DNA from 3 places in the Exiguobacterium sp. s130 genome. Region 3 is predicted to be linked to each of the others. Evidence: a T-box and tRNA genes for the amino acid it is inferred to sense, from the RefSeq annotation. Region 3 holds a T-box; the other regions hold tRNA genes.

Region 1 (6,416 bases), on a different contig from region 3:
TTACGAGCACGTTGATCAGCTAGCATGAATGCCTTTTCTTCACCTTTGACTTGTTGCTCTAGCTGTTCATGAAGAGAGGTTGGTGAATCGTTGGAGCAGGCAGCAAGTCCGAAGCTCGACAGGAACAGTACTGCTACGAATGATTTTTTCATCTAGATAGTAACTCCTTATAAATTCGAGTATTGCACGAAGTTGTACGGAATATGGAAATCTTCATCATAAATCGCGAACTGATAGCCCTTTTTCTGAAGTCCGGCAACAATGGCCGGAAGGGCCTTGATAGCTTGTGGTTGTTCATGCAAGAGAATGATTTCAAATGGACGCTCTGCTCGCCGAATGACCGTATTAGCCACTTCTTTTGCACTATCTTTGTAATACCAGTCCATTGAATCGATCGACCAGTCCCATACTCGGAAGTCTGCTGAATGAATGGCAGATGCCATTTTTTTCGTGATGCCTGGATCAGAGCCATAAGGTGGTCGTGTCAAATGTGGTGTTAGCTTCGTCAACTCATGGATTTTCTTCTGAACACTTTGCATCTCTGAGACATACTGTCCTTTTTCGTACAATGTATCGTAATCGTGTGTTTCCCCGTGTAATCCGATATAGTGTCCAGCTTTAGCAGCAGCTTTGACTTCTTGCGGAAAAGCATCTATTTGTGTTCCGAGATAAAAGAAAGTGGCACGAGTCTGAAGTTGATCCAATGTTCGAAGTAAGTCCGGTGTTAATGCGGATGGACCATCCTCGAATGTTAAATAAGCGACTTTTTTCGTCACACCATTCCATTTTTCCACGCGTGCTTTTTCCATATTGACGACAGGGACTACAGTAATGGATTTACCTGTCGTAATGGATTGTTGTTCAGGAGTAAATACGTATCGATAAGCGACATATCCCCCAACTCCGAGAAAGACAAGTGTGAGAAGTAAGAAGAACCGAGGGAAAAACTTTCTTTTTTTTGTACGCGGTCGTGGACCGAGTTCGCTAGCGTGGCTTGAGGTAAATGGATCCATCGTTGTCTGTCGCTCCTTTTGTCAAAAATATCATATACAGATAATGTAACATTCTGACTGTTTCTTTTGTAACAAACAGATGACAAAAAGATGACGAAAAATCGATTTTTCTAAAAAATATCGATTTATTTAGAAGAAGTTTGTAAGAAATAAAAAAACAACCACTGAATAAGTGATTGTTTCATGTGTTATTAGTGTTCTGTTACAGCACACTCATCGCATTCCGTTTGATAGGATTCACATTGTTCATCCATCTCTTTTCCGCAATGGGCACACGTCTTGACGGGAAGCTCACGATAGAATGCAGCAGATGCTTCTTGGTAAAGGGGTTGTTCCATGTGTTTTTCCTCCTTCAAAATAAACGCAATGGTCTTTTTCTTGTTTTTATTGTATTAGTACAGAAGTTTAATGTCAACTATTGTTTTATAACAGTAAATTCATTTGAAGTATTGATAGAGGACAATAAAAAAGAGACATGCTACGATATCTAAGTAATCTGATAATAATAAGGGGGATTTACACATGACACAGGCAACACTGGATACAATGCGTGTCTTAACAGAAAGACGTTCGGTTCGTCATTACGACGAAACGTTCAAACTTTCAAAACAGGAAGTGGAAGAACTATTAGAATGGACGACAGCGGCGCCGAGTGCTTGGAATTTGCAACACTGGCATTTCACGGTCTTCCATTCAGAAGAAGCGAAGCAACAGCTTGCACCGATCGCATACAATCAGCCGGCTATCACTTCGGCTTCAGCAGTCATTGCGATCTTAGGTGATGTTCAAGCTAATCGAAACTACAATCCGGTGTACGGTCCAGCAGTAGAAGCAGGTGGCATGACAGAGGATTTATTTGATTCGATCAAGGCACAGGTAGAAGGCGCTTATCAAAGTGAAGCCTATGGGCGCGATGCGGCAATGTCGAATGCGAGCCTTGCTGCGATGCAATTGATGCTTGCGGCAGAAGCGCGTGGATTATCAACACTCGCAATGGGTGGATTCGATCATCAACGTTTTGCGGAAACGTTCATTACCGAGTCACGGTATGTACCGGTCATGTTGATTGCTGTCGGAAAAGCGGTCGAAGATGCGAAAAAGCGTCCGGCACTCCGTTTACCGATCGATCAAGTGTCGACCTTCCTGTAAGTCATTCAAAATGGAGGAAGCGGGGTTCAATTCCTCCATTTTAATTTTTTTATTTTTTTTCAGAAAAAGACTTGTCAGCCTTTTAGTTTCTTGATATATTAATATATGTCCTAGCAAGTACATAACGTACTGCAAACATGATTCTGTAGCTCAGCTGGGAGAGCGCTACCTTGACAGGGTAGAGGTCGCTGGTTCGAGCCCAGTCAGAATCATACCGAAAGCCCGCTTTTCCTTTATAGGAAAAGCGGGCTTTTTTTATTATTTCTTTATCTCATCCTCTGTGACCCATTTATGGTTTTTCACCATTTCTCCACCGTCCGTCGGTTCATAGTTCACCATGTAGACCGTCGTTTCCTTTACTTCATCAATCGTCGCTTTTGCTCCATCCATACCTTTCATATGATCCGCCTTGACAGTCGTTTCATCACCAACTTGCAGTGGCTTAGTTGGAACGGGATCGAGTTCTTCCTGAATGACCCATTTATGATTTTTCACCATCTTTCCACCAGTAGTCGGTTTGTAACTGATCGCATAGACGACGGTATCGTAAGCTCCCGCAATCGTTGCTTTAGCTCCGTCCATACCGTCCATATGATCCGTCGTCAACGTGACGTTGCTTCCTTTCGGATAAGTCGGATCACTGGCTTCCTTTAAACCGGACGGTACCTTTCCGTCACTCGAATGCATCATATCTCCATGTGACATGTCGTGTGAGTCACTATTACTTCCATCGTCATTTGAAGTGGATCCACATGCACCGAGCCAAAGCGTAGAACTAAGAGCAAGTACAGTTAACGTCAATGATTTTTTCATATTAAAACCCTCCTGAAGTCATTAGTCTTTTTTACTATACCCAGCGTATGTGCAAATCGTGTGCAGATGAAGTGACAGTTTCGTTTATCGGCAGTGATTATGTTTTTTTCGCTATACTAAAATGGAGAGATAAGGAGGGAAACGTCATGCGTCGTATTTCATACTCGGTCGGAGGAATCGTTCTTGCGGCATTTTTAATTTGTGGCAGTGTATTGTTCGGGACGTTGTATTATCAGTTGTCTCAAATACGAACGCAGGAAGTGGTGGATGGTTTGCTGAACCGAGGGAATACCCATCGTGATGTCCTGGTCGATTCCTACGACCAAACGACGATGCGTCATGTCAGTATGATGGAAGCGAACTCATCCTTTACTGTCGTGATCACCGATGCAAGAGGGAAACAACTCGAAGCATCACGTCCTTTGACGAGTGAGATGAGACGTGTATTACAACATACAGATTTTGATTATCGTCAACGAGGAAAAATCGTAACGATGCGTAACTTTTTAATGACGGACAGTCCCATCACCATTGACGAGGAACATCGTGGTCATGTCTTCATGTTCGCTTCTAAAGCAATCGTAGATCACGTACTTGATCCGTTGAAACAGCAGTTTTTCCAAGTGGGTCTGCTCGCACTATTATTAGCAGGTGCGGCAAGCATTTGGACGACCCGAATCATTTCTCGTCCGTTGATTCAGATGGAAAAAGCGACGGCGCGTCTATTGGATGGGGAAAGTGGAGAGTTGCCAATTGATCGACAAGACGAACTGGGACAATTGGCGCGTTCGATTCAGCAATTAAAACAGGATCTCGATTTTTTGAATCGAGAACGATCCGAATTTTTAGCAAGCGTATCTCATGAACTACGCACACCATTGACATATATAAAGGGATACGCAGATATTCTCGAACGCCAAACGTTGACGCCGGATGAACGACGACGCTACATTACGATCATTCGAGAAGAAAGTCAGCAAATGAATGAATGGATTGAACAATTATTTTGGCTGGCACGAATTGATGCCAATGCTTTTATGATGGAACGAAAACCTGTCGATGTCGAAGACTTGATTCATCAAGTGATACGATTGATGCGCCTGGACATCGAACAAGAAAATATTTCGTTCGAGATAGAAGGTGAGCGATTAGAAGTGATAGGTGACGCTCAGCAGCTCCGTCAGATGATTGTAAATATCATTGAAAATGCACGTCGACATACGACTTCGGGAACAATCATCGTTCGTTATGGTGTCAACGCAGTAGGGGCTTTCATTCAAATCGAAGATACAGGAGAAGGGATTGCTGCAGAATCTTTACCTCATGTAACGAAACGGCTCTACCGAACGGAAGCATCTCGTTCTCGAAAACATGGAGGAACTGGAATCGGACTCTCCATCGTTGAAGCAATTGCGCAGGCACATGGAGCAGAATTGAACATCAAGAGTCAGCTTGGACATGGAACACAAGTGACACTGCAGTGGAAGGAGAAATGAAATGCCGCATGTATTGATTGTAGATGATGAACCGAGAATGCTTGAACTGTTAAAATTGTATATTCAGCCGTATGGGTACACGTGTCAGCTTGTGGATTCTGCGCAACAAGCTCTTGACCTCTGCCGTCAGCACGTATTCGACCTGATTTTAATGGATGTCATGATGCCAGATATGGACGGATGGACATGTTGTCGTCTCATTCGAAAACACTCTAACATCCCGATCTTGATGGTTACGGCACGGAATCAGCGGGAAGACATCATTCGAACACGGGAAGTAGGGGCGAATGATTACATATCAAAGCCGATTCAAGAAGGAGAACTGATCGGACGAATGGAAGTTTTATTACAGCAACAGTATGATGGTCTATCCTATGACCGGGAAAGCTATCGTTGTTGTTACCTCCAACAAACGATTTCGTTAACGAAGACGGAGTTTGAATTGTTAGGTGTATTTTTAGATTCTCCACGACGTGTTTGGACACGGGATCAGCTGACGACGATGTTATGGGGAGCGGAAGCGTCTGTAGACGAGCGGACAATCGACTCGCATATCAGACATTTAAGAGAAAAACTACGTGTTTGCGGTTTTCCAATCGAACAGCATCTGGAAACGGTTCGCGGAATCGGATACCGCTGGATACACTAGTAAGAAGGAGATTCAAACATGACGACACTGTATTTCGTACGGCACGCACATTCGACATACTCACCGGATGAACGGAGACGTCCACTTTCCGATAAAGGACAGGCAGATGCGAGACGTTTACTTGAAACGTTTCAAGAAATTCCAATCGACAGATTTTATAGTAGTCCGTATCAGCGGGCGATCGAGACGGTTGCACCGCTCGCGGAGGCACGTCGACAACCAATTATTGAGGTAGAAGAACTAAGAGAGCGATTACTAGCACCTGGAGAGCTTGACGGTTTTCAGGAGGCGGTTATGTATGTATGGCAACATCCGAACGATAATCCATTCGGGGGCGAAACGAACAAAGAAGCAGCGCAACGCATTCGGCAATTCATCGATGAACTGGTGGAGAAGCATTCCGACGAAATAGTTGTTCTTGGAACACATGGAAACATTATGGTGTTACTTCTCGAAACATTCGATCCGACATTTGATTATACATTTTGGAAATCCTTACCGATGCCAGCCGTGTGCCGGATGGAAGTGAAATCAGGAGGAGAGGTAGATATTCACGTCGTACCACTTTTGACGAATGTAAAGTAAAAAAGAGGCGGAACTGATGAGTAAATCAGTTTCCGTCTCTTTTATAATCAAAGAAATCTTAAGGCGTAGGAATAGCACCTTCATGTTTTCGGATCAAATCAGCTGTTAATTGACCGGATAAGGTGACCATCGGCACACCGCCGCCTGGGTGTGTAGAACCACCAACGAAATAAAGTCCTTCGTATAAGTCGCTCTTCGATGGAATCTTGAATCCACCATTTTTCTTCCGATCGGCTGCGACACCATAAATCGATCCACCGTTTGGACCATATAAGTCCTTCAGATCTTCTGGGGTGAAGCGATATTCAAACTCGATTGATTCCCGAAGACCGTAAAGTCCCATTCGTTCGAGTTTATCAAGAACAACTTCACGATAAGCATCCCAGTCGACCTCGCCTTTTTGGAGTGTTAGAGGAGGGACATGCGTCAAGACGAACAGATTATCTTTTCCATCGGGCGCTTGCGAAGCATCAGATTTCGACGAGACCCCGACATAAATCGTCGGATCCTCAGGAGGCGTTCCTTCTTTGAACATTTGAGCGAATTCGCGCTCTGGATTTTCTGAGAAAAAGAAGTTGTGATGTGCTAGTCCACTGTATTCACGGTTCACACCAAGTAATAATACGAGTCCAGAAACAGAGGGAGCAAACGATGCCTGTAATTTTTTTGCCCGCTTCCGGGCTTTTTTCTCAGGTACGATTCGTTCGTAAG
Region 2 (6,416 bases), on a different contig from region 3:
ACAGGCTTCGTTTGATCATTGACGGTCCCGAGAATCTGGAAGCCGGATAGTCCACGATCACTTGCTTTTTCAGGATCGATTTCAACGAGGAATTGCTTTTGTTTTTCGCTGAAGTTGTTTGTGATATATTTTAAATCACTATTTTTGGACATATTATCCTCGACTAATTTCGCAGCTTTTTGAAGCGCTTCGAGATCGTTCGAGAACAGGTCGACATCGACGTTGTTGTTCGACGGAGGACCACCTGTTGATAATTCAGCTACGCTGATTTTGACATTGACGTTTTCCTCTTGAGCGATGTCCTCCATCTGTGTCTCAAGTGATTTGATCGTTTTCTCGACGTTTACGCCGTCCTTCAGGTTCAAGAAATAACTTGCTTTATTATCGAGACGTAAGCCTGTCGTAAAGTCTCGTGCTCCGACAGACGTCGTGACGTCAGCGATTGCTTGTTCTTTATCAAACATCTTTTCCATCTCAAATGAGACGTCGCTCGTTTTCTCGAGCGATGTGGCAGCCGGAAGTTCAAGCGATGCCGTTAGTGTCTTTGAGGCTTCGTTCGGAATGAACGTAAAGCCGAGACGTGGAACGATCGCTAGAGAACCGCCGAGAAGAATGAACGATACAATTAAGATCGTCGCCTTATGCGAGAGTGACTTTTCAATCAGCTTGCCATACCACCGTTGAAGAGCACCTTCTTTTTCTTCTGCTGGAACCTTCTTAAAGGCAAATTTCGCAAGAATCGGTACGATCGTGATCGCAACGAGTAGTGAAGCAAGTAATGAGAAAATAATTGTCAAAGCAAACGGTAAGAAGAACTTACCAGTGATTCCACCGACGAATCCGATTGGCAGGAAGACGACGACGGTCGTTAGCGTCGATGACGTGATTGCTTTTAAAATCTCTTTTGTCGATTGTTCGATGATCTCATCCGTCATACCGGATTCGGATTTTCGAACACGCCGGAAGATGTTCTCGATAACGACGATACTATCATCAACGACACGACCGACCGCAACGGCCATCCCGCCAAGTGTCATGATGTTCAGAGAAATATCTTGCCAGTTCAAGAAGATAGCAGCAATGAGTAACGATAAAGGAATCGAGACGATGGCAATAATCGTTGCGCGAATATTTCGTAAGAACAAGAGTACAGCGAGAGAGGCAAAGAGGGCACCAAGTAATCCTTCTTTGACGAGTGTCGCGACGGATTCCTCGATATCCTTCGCTGAATCGATCCCAATCGTATAGTCGACTTGATCGTCATATTTATTAAGGATCTTCGTGACTTCATCTGCGATTTCGACCGTATTGGCATCTTGTTTTTTCGTGATTGCCATCGATAAGGAATCTTTTAAATCGTAACGTGTTTTTTCGCTTTGTTGCGAGACTGCTTCGATTTTTGCAATATCTTCTAGACGAATCGGTTCTGCAGGTTCAGACGCCTGATCTGTAGCTGCTCCACCTGTTGTACTTGGTGGTCCTTGTGTTGCACCTTGTGGTGGACCGCCAGCAGATGAACCACCTGTTTGATCGCTACTAGCTGAACTAGTCGCACCTGCAACGGGTGTCAATTGTAGATTTTTTAGTTTATCTAGATTTTCTAGTTTTTCCTCAACGCGAATCGGTATTTTTGAATCGTTTTCTGATAGCTGACCAGATGGGAACGAGACATACTTTCCGTTGATTTGTTCCTTGATACTTGAGAGCGAGAGTCCTGCTTCTGTTGCTTTCTGATTATCGACGGTGATTTGAACGAGATCATCTTTGTAGCCACCAACGGAAACGCTATTGATTCCTGGAATCTTATTAAGTTCAGGTTCGATATCGTCCTTGAGGATTTTTTCGATGTCTTTACCATCCTTACTAAAGAAAGAGATATTATAGATTGGGAACGATCCAAAGGACAGACGATTTAATTTCGTTGTTGCTTCCTCTGGTAGATTCGCATCTTGGATTGCAGCATCAATCTGTTGTTCGACTTTATCCATGTCAGTATCGAACGGGAATTCGATGTTTAAGATACCGATGCTTTCATAAGAAGAGCTTGTCAGCTTAGTAGCTCCTTCGATTCCTTTCAATGCAGTTTCAAGCTTCGAGACGACTTGTTTATCGACATCGTCGGGCGAAGCACCAGGATATACTGCTTCAACAGAGATTTGAGGAAATTCGATTTCTGGGAACTGATCGACTTTTAATTTCGAGAAAGAATAGACGCCTCCTAAAACTAAAAGAATGGCGATGATGAAAACAGCCACCGAATTTTTTAAACTGAATCGGGTTAAAAAGTTCATATGAACACTCCTTTCGTTTATATGTGCTTATTTACATAGTAGAGGACACTCATAGAACCCGCAACTTTAAAACTGTTTTATTCAAAAAGATCTTTTTGAAAAAAGATAATTTTTTTTGTTAAAAAGGCTTTACACCTTTCGATATGCTGCTATAATAAAAATATACCCAGTAACAACACAGCATGATTCTGTAGCTCAGCTGGGAGAGCGCTACCTTGACAGGGTAGAGGTCGCTGGTTCGAGCCCAGTCAGAATCATACCGAAATCGTTCCTTTTCGAAGGAACGATTTTTTTGCATTAAAAAAACTATTCCCGAAATCAATCAGGAATAGTTGGAAGGTAGAGATATTATTTTATTGGATTTCGAGATGAAGATCGCCACGCTTCGTCCAGCCTGCGACAGTCGTCAATCGATAGAAGACGAGTGTCAAGACGCCAGGTAAAACGACACCAGTCAAGAAGAATATAAGGAACGCCTGAGGACCTTGGTTGACGAAGATATTGAGTGGCGCAATCATCGAATTTAAACCGAGTCCAGCGAGTTCATATGGTACTTTCAAAGAGAGAAGAAGCGTCGCTACAGGAGCTGAAATCATCGCTGCGAGAAACGGTGCAACGACAAGACGTGGATTTTTAACGATATTCGGGAATTGTACTTTAGGTGTGACAAAGAAAGAAGCAATCAAACCACCGGGATCCGTCTGACGATATGCCATCAATGTGAAGCCAACGAATTGAGCGGAACAGCCAATGAGTGCAGCGGCACTTGCTACAGGATCAAGCTGCAAAGCGATAGCGAGTGCAGCGGACGAAGCGGGAGACATCAATAAGACACTAAAGATGAGTGCAATGACAAGAGATGTAGCAATAGGAGACGATTCGACTGAAGCGGTGATCATAGCGCTGAATTTTGTAAGGAGTGGTGTCGTTACGGCAGCAGCACCGATACCAGTTATACCACCGGCAAGCACAGCACTCATCGGGATAACCATCATGTCAAATTTCGTTTTTCCAGTCATGCGTTTTCCAACGTATACAGCGACCGCAGCTGCGAGTAATGCACTGATTGGCTGCCCGGGGGCAAGAACGAGTCCAGAAGCAGTCGATTGAAGCGCAGCACCACCAATCGTCGCTGCGATCATCGCGCTGAACAGGACAAGTGTGTTTCCTCCGAGCTGAAAGGCGATACCGGCACCGAGTGCAGGAGCAAGCAGTACTTTTGCGACGCCGCCAATCGTCAGTAGCATTTGGATATGTAAAAAATTGCCGAGCGTCTCAATCAGGAGTCCGACACCGAGTGTTACAAGAACGGCATTCGCCATTCCAGCTGATACTTTTACCATTCGATCCATCGCATATTCTTTCAACGTTGTCATCCTCTCTCTATCTATCTCTATTTTTTGCCATGAAAAAAGCCTATCCATTTTTGGGATAGGCGCCACTCATTCTGTGCGGGCGCCTCATTCGATGCATCGAAAGGAGGGCCCAAAAATCATTTCCGTTTCATCATCGGAAAAGTTTTCAGTCCCTCATGCATAGAATAATCAGTCGTCCGGCTTGGCTAAATGGCTGTTGCGTCGGAATCATTCAATCGTGCCCCTCTCTGTGAATTTTTCTAAGCCTAACATGCTTCTGATCAATAATCAATATTTTCTGACAATTTATTTTTTCTTTAAATCTAATAGGAATTTACGCTATCATCGGGAAATCCTAATGTACTAACAATGGAGGCGTTTACATGAAAGTAATGATTTTTACAGATATTCACGGGAATGCTTCAGCATTGCGTGCCGTGTTGTCCTACCTCGATCAGTCTTCAGACATCGATGCTGTATATTGTCTCGGTGATCTCGTCGGTATCGGACCTGAACATAATGAGGTCATCAATTTGTTAAGGCAGCGGCCTGATATTCAGACGATTTCTGGAAACCATGATGAATGCGTCCTTGCTTTGATTCATGGGGATGTTTATCCCGCTAGTTACCAACATGCGAAAGAGCACCATCAATGGATTGCAGATTCATTGACGCAGGAGAATCAGAGTTATTTGGAGCGTTTACCGCGTGTATTGAATGCCACCCATCAGGAACAAACGATGTATCTGACACATTATGCCTATGCCGATCAGACGAAGAAAATCGGTGAGGAACCCTTAAAGCCAGCAGTGGATGGAACGAAAGAAAACTTACCCGTCCTTTTTTCCGGAAATGAGGCGCGAATCATTGGCTTTGGTCACCACCATCCAGCACAACAAGTTGAGACGGATCAAACGCTGTACATCAACCCTGGAGCGATCGGGTGTCAGGAAACAGCTCTTGCCCCAGTAGCAATCCTCACTTTAGAAAAAGGACAAGTTCGTTCGGAAATCCTGACGATTCCTTACGATGACCGCCCATTTCTAAATGTACTCAATACAACAGAAATGCCGGAACGTGAATTGATGCGACGTCTCTTCTTCGGAAATAGATCATGAAAAAAACCTTCATGAATAGATCATGAAGGAAGTCGATCATGCAGACAGTTTCGTCATGATTGAGACGAGGCAGACGATAATCAGTAACAGGATACCGATATTTCGTTTCAACGAGTGGCGTGACCAGTAGAAGAATAGTGCAAGTACAGGGGCCACGAAAAAGGCAAGAACAAGACTGATCAGTGTTGCAAGAAATAAAACAAATATCCAGAGCTTGCTCGTTGTCCGGTAAACCTGCCACATGTCGTAAAGCGACATAAGTGTATAAGCGAGTAATACAAAGATAATTCCGGTCGATAAACTCAAAACGATCATCACTCCATTCCTTTTTTAGTATAAGGGAAGGAGCAAAGATGACTATATGTCTTGCAGGAAAAAACGTGACGAATCGATGAACGTATAGACTGACCTAGCACTATGAGACACATATAAAACACCTTGATTAGGCTGCCAGTACACCGTATCTTTTCGGTGTCAGGTAGCCTAATTTTTCTTGGATTCGTTCTTCGTTATAGTAGTTTAAGTAATTAATAACGCGTTCAGAGACCTCATGGTCTCTTAGCGAGTTAAATTTGACGTACTGGAACTCCTCGGACATTAAATTAGAGTGGAACGATTCAATAACTGCGTTGTCCCAACAGTTTCCTCTACGAGACATGCTACTTATTAGGTGATTGCTCTTAACGAATTCTTGAAAGGCATATGACGTATAGACACTGCCTTGGTCCGAATGAAGGATGACCCCTTCGGGATAGTTTCGGTTCTCAAGCGTTATCTTCAACGTATCGATCACAAGAGACGTTTGTTGATGCTCGTATAACTTGTAGGCGATGATTTTGTTATTGAATAAGTCCATGATAGTTGAAAGATATTTCGTCGTGCTACCGTATTGGATATAAGTGATATCCGTCACCCACTTCTGATTCGGTTTACTTGCTGTGAAGTCGCGCTTGATGAGATCCGGTGCCGTTACGATGCGCTCACCTTGAGACTTCCATCTTCGTTTCGGCTTGATCCGGTATTGGAGATGGTGTTTTTGCATGATTTTCTGCACGGTATTCCGATTGGCTTTCAACTGATAAATTTGCTGTAATAATGTCTTTATTTTTCGGTGTCCATTCCGATACCTCGTCTGCTTACTTAGTTCAATGATGGCTTTTTCGAGCACCGAGGGTGCTTTCACAGATTCTTTAATCCAACGGTAATAGTTTGCTCTCGGTACATTCAAAACGCTAAGAATAGCGGTGATTGTATACTTTCCCCGGAGAAACTCTACAATTTTTATGACTACTTCTTTCTCAACTCTCTTTCAATCTCCATGTACTTTTTTAAGATTTCGTTTTCCATCTTCAGATGAGACATTTGTCGTTCTCTCTTATCATCCTCACTTGCAGAATCTGGACCATGTCCATAGGTATATTGTTTTCCAATCGGCTGATCAAATCGATAATGTTCGTTAGCGCGATACCATCTCATTCATGTTTTAATTTGAGATTCATTTTTGATTCCGTACTTCTCCATAATCTCTTTCGTCGTTAACTTACCACTCAGCTCATCTTTTACTACTGCCCATTTCACTTCACTTGAATATACGTTTTTGCTCATGCAAAAACACCTCCGATGTTAGTACTTTTTAAAAGTGTACCACTCCG
Region 3 (6,416 bases):
TCACGGTGGACGGCATGATTGATCGTATCATTGAGGAGGAATCAGCATGAACACATTAGAATACGCACGTCACCGTCGTTTACGTCATACCGCATCACTCCGGTCACTCGTCCGCGAGAACCAGTTGCATAAATCAGATTTGATTTATCCGATCTTCGTTGCAGAAGGCGAAGACATTAAACGCGAAGTCAGTTCGATGCCAGGCGTCTTCAACTTATCACTTGATCATCTGACGGCTGAGATTGAAGAAGTCGTCGCACTCGGAATCGAATCTGTCATTTTATTCGGTGTTCCGCATGACCACTTGAAAGACGAGCAAGGATCAGGTGCGTTTCACGATCACGGGATCGTTCAAGAAGCGACACGTCTCGTCAAAAAAGTTGCTCCGCAGTTAACGGTCATCGCCGACACATGCTTATGTGAATATACGTCGACAGGTCACTGTGGAATCGTCGCCGACGGTACGGTCGATAATGATGCGTCATTACCGCTTCACGTCAAAACAGCCATCTCACAAGCTCGGGCAGGTGCCGACGTCATCGCTCCATCATCGATGATGGACGGATTCGTCGCAGCGATTCGTCAAGGATTAGACGAGAACGGCTTCAGCCATATTCCGGTCATGAGCTATGGTGTTAAATACGCGTCTGCTTATTACGGTCCATTCCGTGATGCGGCAAATTCGGCACCGGGAGAAGGCGACCGGAAAGGTTATCAAATGGATCCAGCAAACCGTCGCGAAGCGTTCCGCGAAGCAACAGCGGACGTCGATCAAGGAGCTGACTTCATGATCGTCAAACCTGCACTTGCGTTCATGGATATCATTCGTGATGTGCGCGAGCGAATCGATCTACCAATCGTTGCGTATAACGTATCGGGTGAGTATGCAATGGTCAAAGCCGCTGCCTTGAACGGCTGGATCGACGAAGAACGAATCGTCCTTGAGACGATGCTTGGCTTTAAACGAGCAGGCGCTGATTTAATCATCACCTATTTCGCAAAAGACATTTGTCGTTACCTGGAGGGGTCGAAATGAGCTTAATTAACCAGAACTCAAAATCAAAAGCAGCATTCGAGCGGGCACTCCCGCTTATGCCAGGTGGTGTCAACAGTCCGGTCCGTGCTTATAAATCGGTCGGGATGACACCGATTTTCGCAGATCATGCGAAAGGATCAAAGCTCTATGATATCGACGGAAAAGAGTATATCGATTATGTCCTGTCATGGGGACCAATGATTCTCGGTCATGCCGATCCAATCGTCACTTCAGCGATCCAAGAACAAGCGACACGTGGCTGGAGCTACGGGACACCAACGGAAATCGAATCAGCGATGGCGGAAGTCGTCATCAGTCGGGTGCCGTCGGTCGAAGTCGTCCGGATGGTCAACTCAGGGACTGAAGCAACGATGGCAGCGCTTCGTCTCGCACGTGGCTACACAGGTCGGACGAAAATCCTCAAGTTCGAAGGCTGTTACCATGGTCACGGTGACTCGCTCTTGATCAAAGCAGGTTCAGGTGTCGCGACACTCGGATTACCGGATTCACCAGGCGTTCCGGCGCAAATCGCGAGCATGACGCTGACAGTTCCGTACAACGATTTGGATGCTGTCCGGATCGCGTTTGAAAAACACGGGGACGATATCGCTGGTGTCATCGTCGAACCGGCTGCTGGGAACATGGGCTTCGTGCCACCAGAACCAGGCTTCCTCGAAGGCTTACGGGAAATCACGTCGGAAAACGGCGCTTTATTGATCTTTGACGAAGTCATGACCGGTTTCCGTGTCGGATTCCACTGTGCGCAAGGACACTTCGGTGTCACACCGGACATCACATGTCTCGGTAAAGTCATCGGCGGCGGCATGCCAGTCGGGGCTTACGGCGGACGACGTGACATCATGGAACAGATCGCACCACAAGGTCCAATCTATCAAGCGGGTACATTATCCGGGAACCCACTCGCGATGGCAGCGGGTCTAGCAACATTGACACAATTGAAACCAGAGCACTATGAAGAGTTCGACCGGAAAGCAAGCCGTTTGTCGGAAGGTTACCTGAACGCTGCGGCGAAATACAACATTCCGCTGACGACGAACCGTGCAGGCGCGATGTTCGGTGTCTTCTTCACGAATGAACGCGTCACGAACTTCGAAAAAGCGAAAACATCGAACCTTGAGATGTTCCGTTCGTATTATCAAAAGATGGCGGCGCGTGGTGTCTTCTTACCACCATCACAATTTGAAGGTCTCTTCCTGTCGATCGCTCATACGGATGAAGACATCGAGCGGACGATCGAAGCCGTCGAATTGACGTTCAAGGAACTCCAAGTTGAATTTGGTCGTTAAGCAGTTCTTGACGATTGCTTGAACTCTCGGCTAAAATGAGTAAAGAAGAAAATGGCAACAGCGATGACGGGAAGAGTAGTCCTGTATTCGTACCGGTGTAGAGAACACATCCTTGGCTGAAAGATGTGACGGGCGAACAGGAGGAAGGTCACCCCACGAGCTGGTATCGTGAGTCTTACGAGCGATATCCGTCCTCCACACGTTACGTGGCTCGAGGGCATCCGATTTTGGATGAACTAAGGTGGTACCGCGGAAAAAAGCAACGGCTTTCTTTCGTCCTTAGCATAGGACGAGAGAAGCCGTTTTTATTATGGACAAAAAGGGAGCGATCAGGATGCAGGAATTATCAATGCCAACGAAGTATGATCCGCAGGCAACGGAAGAAAAATGGTACGACTTTTGGGTGAAAGGTGACTATTTCAAAGCCGATCAGGATCCAGAAAAAGAGCCGTACACGATCGTCATTCCACCACCGAACGTCACAGGTAAATTGCACCTTGGTCACGCGTGGGACACGACGTTACAAGATATGCTGACACGGATGAAGCGGATGCAAGGATTCGACGTCCTTTATCTACCAGGAATGGACCATGCCGGTATCGCGACGCAAGCAAAAGTCGAACAAAAACTGCGGGCAGAAGGGCAATCACGTCTTGAAATGGGTCGTGAGAAATTCCTCGAGCAATCTTGGGCATGGAAAGAAGAGTACGCGTCAACGATCCGTGCACAATGGGCAAAACTCGGTCTTGGACTCGATTATTCGCGTGAACGCTTCACGCTCGACGAAGGGTTGTCGGAAGCAGTTCAAGAAGTCTTCGTGAAACTTTACGAAAAAGGCTTGATCTATCGTGGCGAATACATCGTTAACTGGGACCCAGCGACGAAAACAGCGATCTCGGATATCGAAGTCATCTATAAGGATATCGAAGGGGCGTTCTATCACTTCAACTATCCATTGACGGACGGTTCAGGTCACGTTGAACTCGCGACGACACGTCCTGAGACGATGCTCGGTGATACAGCGATCGCCGTGAACCCGAAGGATGAGCGTTATGCTCACCTCGTCGGAAAAACGATCACGTTACCAATCGTCGGTCGCGAGATTCCGATCGTTGCCGATGACTATGTCGACATGGAGTTTGGTACAGGTGTCGTTAAGATTACACCAGCACATGACCCGAACGACTTCGAAGTCGGTAACCGTCACGAGTTACCACGTGTCCTCGTCATGAATGAAGATGGAACGATGAACGAGAACGCAGGGAAATACGAAGGCATGGATCGTTTCGAATGCCGAAAACAAATCGTTGAAGATTTAAAAGCAGAAGGTGTTCTGATCAAGATCGAACCACACTTGCACTCTGTTGGTCACTCGGAACGTTCAGATGCAATCGTCGAGCCGTATCTCTCATTACAATGGTTCGTCAAAATGGAACCACTCGCGCAAAAAGCACTCGAGGAACAACAAGGACCGGACAAGGTCAACTTCGTTCCACAACGCTTTGAAAACACGTATGTACGTTGGATGGAAAACATCCGTGACTGGTGTGTCAGCCGTCAACTGTGGTGGGGACACCGGATTCCGGCTTGGTACCATAAAGAAACAGGCGAAGTCTACGTTGGCAAGGAAGCACCAGCCGATCTCGAGAACTGGGAGCAAGACAACGATGTTCTCGATACATGGTTCTCTTCAGCCCTTTGGCCGTTCTCAACGATGGGTTGGCCGAACACGGACGCAGCGGATTATCAGAAATACTTCCCGACATCGACACTCGTTACAGGGTACGACATCATCGCCTTCTGGGTATCACGGATGATCTTCCAATCGTATGAATTCACGGGACAACGTCCATTCCAAGACGTCTTGATCCACGGATTGATTCGTGATTCGGAAGGACGCAAGATGTCGAAATCCCTCGGGAACGGGATCGACCCGATGGATGTCATTGAGAAGTATGGTGCCGATTCACTTCGTTGGTTCTTAACGACAGGATCGACGCCAGGGAATGATCTTCGTTTCTACTGGGAAAAGATCGAAGCAACATGGAACTTCTCGAACAAACTGTGGAACGCAAGCCGTTTTGCCTTGATGAACATGGATGGTCTAACGTTTGATCAGATTGATTTGACAGGCGAGAAATCACTCGCAGATAAGTGGATCCTGACACGTTTACAGACAACGATTGATGACGTGACACGTCTATCGGATAAATATGAGTTTGGTGAAGCAGGACGTATTCTCTATCACTTCATCTGGGAAGACTTCTGTAACTGGTATATCGAGATGGCGAAGTTACCGCTCAACGGGGAAGACGAAGCAGCGAAACAAACGACGCGTTCGGTTCTTGCCTATACACTCGACCGGATCATGCGCTTGATGCATCCGTTCATGCCGTTCATCACGGAAGAAATCTGGCAACACTTACCGCATGAAGGTGAGACGATCACACGTGCCGCATGGCCGACACGCGAGGCGTCACTCGACTTCCCGGAAGCTGTTCCAGCATTTGAAGCGGTTCAGAACGTCATCCGTTCGGTTCGTAACATCCGCGCGGAAGTGAACGCACCGATGTCGAAACAGATCCAACTGTTCATCTCGACGAACGACGCACGTGTTCAAGACGACTTGTCGTCAAACAGCTCGTACTTGCAAAAGTTCACGAACGCGTCTGAACTCCGGATTGAAGAACAGATGCCGGCGCCAGAAAAAGCGATGAGTGCGATCGTAACGGGAGCAGAATTGTTCATCCCACTCGCTGACTTGATCAACATCGAGGAAGAAATCGCGCGCTTGAATAAAGAACTCGTCAAGTATACGAAAGAAGTCGAACGGGTCGAGAAAAAACTCAACAACCCTGGCTTCGTCGGCAAAGCACCGGCACATGTCATTGATGAAGAAAAAGCGAAGGCACTTGATTACACGGAAAAACGTCAAGCTGTCGAAGCACGCATCAACGAACTCTCACACTAATTACAGCAGTGGCTCAAGTCTCCTTGAGCCACTTTTTTTAAAGGAGCGAACAGCATGAGGACGCGAGAAGATGTATTGGATTGGTTATCGAGCTTACTAGCATTCGGCGTCAAACCAGGTCTTGAACGGATGCAGGCGATGTTACTGGAATTACAGATTGACCCGGACGCGATTCCGACGATTCATGTCGCTGGCACGAACGGAAAAGGATCGACGGTCGCGTTCTTGCGTGAGATGGGAATTGCGGAAGGATTACAAATTGGGACGTTTACGTCGCCGTATATCATTCAGTTCGAGGAACGGATCATGTTGAATGGGGTACCGATCGCAGAAGACGACCTGGTCGCAGCTGCGATCGCTGTTCAAGCTGCCATCGGGCACATCGATCCGGCACTCGGTACAGTCACTGAGTTCGAAGCATTAACAGGACTTGCTTTCTATTATTTTGATCAGATTCGCCCGGATTTCGTCATCTATGAGGTCGGTCTCGGTGGACTGTATGACTCAACGAACGTCTTCAAAAAGCCGGTCGCAGCAATCATCACGTCGATCGGTCATGATCATCAAGCGATTCTCGGAGATACGCTCCAAGAGATCGCCTTACAGAAGTTCGGCATCATCAAACAAGGGACACCGGTCATCGCCGGAAAACTGCAAGAAGAACTGACAGTGCCGTTAATGGCGTATTGCGGTGACCGGAATGCAACGTTGAAATGGAGTCAGGAAGCCATCATCCGTTACCGCTTAAAAGAGACGGGGACCTGGGCGACATATGATGGAATACCAGAGACGCGCTTAGGTCTTGAAGGCCATCATCAAGTCCATAATGCGGCGAACGCCGTCATTTGTGCGCGGCGACTCGGCTGGTCGAAAGCGGCAATCCGAAAAGGATTACGGGAGGCAAAACATCCGGGACGGTTTGAGATCATCTCGCGCAAACCACGAATCATTCTCGATGGTGCCCATAACCCGGAAGGCATCACGGCACTGGTTGAACGCTTAAAAGAGGAGTCAAAGCCCGTGACGTTACTCTGTTCGATTTTGCGTGACAAAGACCGGACGGCGATGCTTACGCAGCTAAGCAACGTTACACCAGATATTT

Evidence for each region. The T-box of region 3 lies ahead of HZS85_RS03240 (valine--tRNA ligase). A T-box ahead of a tRNA ligase gene usually reads a tRNA of that ligase, here a tRNA-Val.
Region 1: it has a tRNA-Val gene. The T-box ahead of HZS85_RS03240 (valine--tRNA ligase) is inferred to sense a tRNA for this amino acid. The anticodon was not compared.
Region 2: it has a tRNA-Val gene. The T-box ahead of HZS85_RS03240 (valine--tRNA ligase) is inferred to sense a tRNA for this amino acid. The anticodon was not compared.

Annotation. Positions count from the first base shown of each region.
Region 1 covers NZ_JACSNI010000005.1:72,252-78,667, forward strand. The annotation lists gene HZS85_RS12885 (YkyA family protein) at 1-152, opposite strand, end outside; gene HZS85_RS12890 (polysaccharide deacetylase family protein) at 168-1,013, opposite strand; gene yhfH (protein YhfH) at 1,205-1,351, opposite strand; gene HZS85_RS12900 (nitroreductase family protein) at 1,536-2,162, shown strand; tRNA gene HZS85_RS12905 (tRNA-Val) at 2,302-2,374, shown strand; gene HZS85_RS12910 (YdhK family protein) at 2,421-2,975, opposite strand; gene HZS85_RS12915 (sensor histidine kinase) at 3,122-4,471, shown strand; gene HZS85_RS12920 (response regulator transcription factor) at 4,473-5,120, shown strand; gene HZS85_RS12925 (histidine phosphatase family protein) at 5,139-5,705, shown strand; gene HZS85_RS12930 (phytoene desaturase family protein) at 5,764-6,416, opposite strand, start outside.
Region 2 covers NZ_JACSNI010000005.1:82,161-88,576, forward strand. The annotation lists gene HZS85_RS12945 (efflux RND transporter permease subunit) at 1-2,291, opposite strand, end outside; tRNA gene HZS85_RS12950 (tRNA-Val) at 2,476-2,548, shown strand; gene HZS85_RS12955 (PTS sugar transporter subunit IIC) at 2,645-3,667, opposite strand; gene HZS85_RS12960 (metallophosphoesterase family protein) at 4,030-4,764, shown strand; gene HZS85_RS12965 (hypothetical protein) at 4,801-5,079, opposite strand; gene HZS85_RS12970 (IS3 family transposase) at 5,207-6,049, opposite strand; gene HZS85_RS17030 (hypothetical protein) at 6,241-6,369, opposite strand.
Region 3 covers NZ_JACSNI010000001.1:651,732-658,147, forward strand. The annotation lists gene HZS85_RS03225 (uroporphyrinogen-III synthase) at 1-50, shown strand, start outside; gene hemB (porphobilinogen synthase) at 47-1,036, shown strand; gene hemL (glutamate-1-semialdehyde 2,1-aminomutase) at 1,033-2,343, shown strand; T-box leader at 2,398-2,627, shown strand; gene HZS85_RS03240 (valine--tRNA ligase) at 2,678-5,314, shown strand; gene HZS85_RS03245 (bifunctional folylpolyglutamate synthase/dihydrofolate synthase) at 5,369-6,416, shown strand, end outside.